DNA from 2 places in the Mucilaginibacter sp. 22184 genome. Region 2 is predicted to be linked to the other one. Evidence: riboswitches for the same ligand, from Rfam matches in the RefSeq annotation. Region 2 holds a riboswitch; the other holds the start of a gene.
The links. Region 2 has a riboswitch for thiamine pyrophosphate ahead of thiS (sulfur carrier protein ThiS). Riboswitches for the same ligand answer to the same signal wherever they lie in the genome.
Positions count from the first base shown of each region.

Region 1: linked by a shared signal. The riboswitch ahead of thiD (bifunctional hydroxymethylpyrimidine kinase/phosphomethylpyrimidine kinase) and the one ahead of thiS (sulfur carrier protein ThiS) in region 2 are both predicted to bind thiamine pyrophosphate.

Region 1 is NZ_JBQEPI010000010.1:9,074-11,280, reverse strand. Features, by position in the region: gene thiD (bifunctional hydroxymethylpyrimidine kinase/phosphomethylpyrimidine kinase) at 62-895, opposite strand; TPP riboswitch at 954-1,046, opposite strand; gene ACTJKG_RS21490 (endo-beta-N-acetylglucosaminidase H) at 1,456-2,207, shown strand, end outside.
Region 2 is NZ_JBQEPI010000005.1:25,681-27,887, reverse strand. Features, by position in the region: gene ACTJKG_RS12125 (DUF4268 domain-containing protein) at 1-30, opposite strand, end outside; gene ACTJKG_RS12120 (DinB family protein) at 243-764, opposite strand; TPP riboswitch at 891-984, shown strand; gene thiS (sulfur carrier protein ThiS) at 1,052-1,255, shown strand; gene thiC (phosphomethylpyrimidine synthase ThiC) at 1,430-2,207, shown strand, end outside.

The sequences.
Region 1 (2,207 bases), on a different contig from region 2:
AAAGTTCAACAATAGATGCTTCACTGCGTTCAGCATGACAAATCTATTTTTTTTACTATTCTTAGGAATTGATAATGAGTTTCTGCGGATCAAAAAAATGATTCAGCGGACCGTTGCCTCTGCCCACGTGCGCATCTTTCCCATTCAGTATAGCCTGGTGAACATACTCTTGCGCCAATGCTACCGCATCCGACAGTGAACTTCCCCGGGCGATATAGCTGACTATGGCCGATGACAGGGTGCACCCGGTTCCACGGGTGTTTGGCGTATCTATTTTTTCAAAACTGAATTCTTGTATCTGGCCATCGCCGGTAAAATATAAGGAGGTTAATTTTATAGCATTTAGATGACCTCCCTTGAGCAATACCGACCGGGCTCCGAGCTCGATGATCTTTTTACCGGCTGCCTGCATATCATCTACAGTGTGTATGGATACCCCGGTCAAAACAGCGGCCTCATCCAGATTCGGGGTTATAACGGCAGCCAGCGGAAACAGTTTTTTAACGATGACGGCTATGGTGCTATCCTCCAGGAGCCGGTGCCCGCTGGTGGATACCATCACCGGGTCAAACACTACCGGCACTTTTGGATATTGCTGCAGCGTATTTACAATGGAGTCTACAATAGCCGTAGTATGTACCATCCCTATTTTGATAGCATCCGGGAAAACATCATCCAATACGGCACGCAGCTGCGCCTCTACTACATCAGCAGGAATAGGATAAACAGATTGCACCCCACGGGTATTTTGTACCGGCAGCGCGGTAAGCACCGAAGTAGCGTAGCAACCCAATGCCGAAATAGTTTTGATATCGCCCTGGATACCCGCGCCGCCAATGCCATCAAACCCGGCTATGGTTAATACGGATGGATAACTATGTGTTTTTTTATTCATGATTTATGCTTTTCATAAAAACAGGGCTTACAGGGCTCGGGACTGAGCAAACGGGCAGAAATAGTTCCCGACTTTTCCCTACGCCGGTATCAGCCGGATCAGGTTCAAAGGGTTTGTCTCAATTCTGTACAGAATACCCCTAAAGCCATAGCAAATGTAGTTTTTCTTGTTCATTTATGCCGGTATATCATGATCAGATATATTATAGAAAAACATATCGAAATAAAAATATTAACTTGTACAATAAAAATTTTAAAACCTTGTAGGCAATTCCTGATTATTGCTTGTCTATATCACTGTAAACCAATTAAATCATCACGCATATAAAACCTGCCTATATGCCTGCTACAATATTGAAAAACAAAAATGATATCATATTTATGAGATATTTAACTACGCGTATCATATTGCTAAATCGTTTAACACCGACTCATCCCCTATTAACTTATTCCCATTAATTTTTGCCGTTACCTATAAAAATAGCAGATGCCTATGGATAAAACACCGCTTTTGAACTTACAACCTATTAAAAATTTATAAAACCAATTTAACAACCGACCATGAGAAAAACATCTAATTCAATTACCAAAGCATCTGTTGCTTTATTAGGCCTTTCGCTGCTATTTACAGCAGCCTGTAAAAAAGATCTGTCGCCCACCCCGAAAACCGACAATGACGCATCAAAATTAAGCACCAACGCTATTGGTGTTAGCGGTCCTAAGGGCGTTTGCTACGTAGAGGTGAACAGCAATGATATTTTGAATGTGGGCAAGTATACCTTATCAACCGGGCAGCCGCTTTTTGATATCGGTATTATTTTCGCAGCCAATATCAATTATAACACCAGCACCCAGAAAGCCGAGCTATTTTTTAATCCGCAGGTAACTACTGTATTAAATAATAAAGCCACCAAGATACAGCCCTTACAGGCTAAAGGCATTAAGGTATTGCTATCTATTTTGGGTAATCACCAGGGCGCGGGTATTAGTAATTTTCCCAACCAGGCAGCCGCCCAGGCATTTGCCCAATTGCTGGCCAACGCGGTAAACACCTACGGGCTAGACGGTATTGACTTTGACGATGAATATGCCGATTACGGCACCAACGGTACCGGGCAACCTAACTCCAGCTCATTTGTGTACCTGGTAACCGCCTTACGACAGCTGATGCCCAACAAGATCATCTCTTTTTACTTTTATGGCCCGGCAGCATCGCGCTTAAGCTTTAATGGCGTAACCGTAGGCTCAAAAGTTGATTACAGCTGGAATGCTATTTATGGTTCGTACTCCGTACCTAATGTACCAGGGTTAGC
Region 2 (2,207 bases):
TGAATACAATTTTTTATTGATTTTTACCAAAGCGTCAAAATTAACAAAAAATTGACTGACGCGTTAAAGGATAGGCAGGATATAGAGATATAGCCGTATAAGAATATGGATCATCATTTTGATAATCTCTGGGTACTGGTTCATGCTCATAACCAAAATTCAACTGTGAATACGAAATAGGTTTTACTTTAAAATAATCACAAGCAGCCTCAACCAGGCTGCTTGTGATTAGAAGGACTGGCTTAAAACCTGTCCCAAAATGCAGGTGGCTCGATACCCAAACTACGCAAAAAAACGTATCCCTGAGCCCTGTGATGGATCTCGTTGTCTACAACATACTGTATCGTATTGATATTTTTATTTTCATAAGCACCAAAAGCTACTTCCACTTCCTGAAAACGCTCGGGTGAAATTTGTGGCCAGTATTCGTTCAATTCCTGGGTGATCTGATCCCAGCGTTGCAAGATGGACGCTTTACTTTCAACCGCTACTTTTTCTGTGGCATGATCAAGCGTTTCGGCCGATCTCCATGTACCAGTCACTACACCTTCAACACCATATTGTGACAGATCCATAATTTCAACAGCCATTACACCAAATGAACGCATCCCTCCTATCGAATAACCAAATAATTTATCTTCCGGAAAAGCCTCAATGACTTTTCTGGTTAGGCCGCGGTGTCCTTGCCAATTATTTAAAAAAGTTTCAGGTGAAATGAACTGGGCAGTTGAATTTTCTACTTGTGGGATTGCATTTGTTTCCATGGTTTCTTTTGTTTTGATTTTGTATTACAAAGAAACCTATGGTTAGTGACAGCCTTATGTCAGTAGGATTCAAAGAATTTAAAAAAGTTGAAAATTCTTTGAATTATCTATTTTTTTATAAGTTTACCGCAACTTTAGGGGTGTCCTTTAATGGACTGAGATAATACCCTTTGAACCTGATGCAGTTAGTACTGCCGAAGGGAAAAGTGACGATAACCCTATGTGGTTATTTTTTCTTTCCTCCATGTAAACGGGGCCATTCCTAAAGTCGAAATTTTAGATGCAGAATGGAAATCACCGTAAATCAACAAACTTACCAGGTTACCGATGTGTGCAATGTACAGCAAATGCTGGCTATTGTATTTGATGCCCAGCCAAAAGGCATTGCCGTAGCCATTAATCAGGTCATTATTCCGCGATCCAACTGGGCAGATCAACAGGTCAGCCACCAAGATCAAATCGTCATCATCAAAGCAACCCAGGGAGGGTGATGTTAGATGTGCAAATATGCGGATGTGCAAATGAGTTTCCCTTCATAGAACGCACTAATTCAATAATTCAATAATTATGATGTGCAAATGAATCCCCCCTTCAAAAAATCAATAAATCAATAATTAGCTCCAATCACTAATTCACTAAATCAATAATTCAATAATTGTATAAGTATGAAGCAAGAAAAAATTCCAACCGGCCAGGTATTAACTACCGAGCCTTTCCCGGCCTCCAGAAAAGTTTTTGTGCAGGGACAGCTGCATGATATACAAGTAGCCATGCGCGAGATTAGTTTAAGCGATACTAAACTGCATGGTCGCTTTGGCGAAACAGAACCCAATGCCCCCGTTACCGTTTATGATACCAGCGGCCCCTATACCGATATAAACGCCACTATCGACGTAAAAAAAGGGCTCCCCCGCCTACGTGAGCAATGGATCACGAACCGGAATGATGTGGAACAACTCAATGGCATCTCCTCCCAATATGGGCAACAGCGTTTAAACGATCAAAGCCTGGATGAGTTACGTTTTGCGCACGTAAGTAAGCCTTTAAGAGCTAAACCGGGTATGAACGTATCGCAGATGCACTACGCAAAAAAAGGTATTATTACCCCCGAAATGGAATACATCGCGATTCGCGAAAATCAGTGCATCGACCTGTTAAAAGAGCAATTGAATGGGCAATACGAGGTGATGAGTCATCAGCACCCCGGTCATAGTTTTGGTGCAAATACACCAAAAGGGTACATAACGCCAGAGTTTGTTCGCTCGGAAGTTGCCGCAGGCCGTGCGGTGATCCCCTCCAATATTAACCATCCCGAAATTGAGCCGATGATCATCGGTCGTAATTTTTTGGTGAAGATCAACGCCAATATCGGCAACTCGGCGGTTACTTCCAGTATTGAAGAAGAAGTAGAAAAAGCGGTATGGGCCTGTCGTTGGGGAGCTG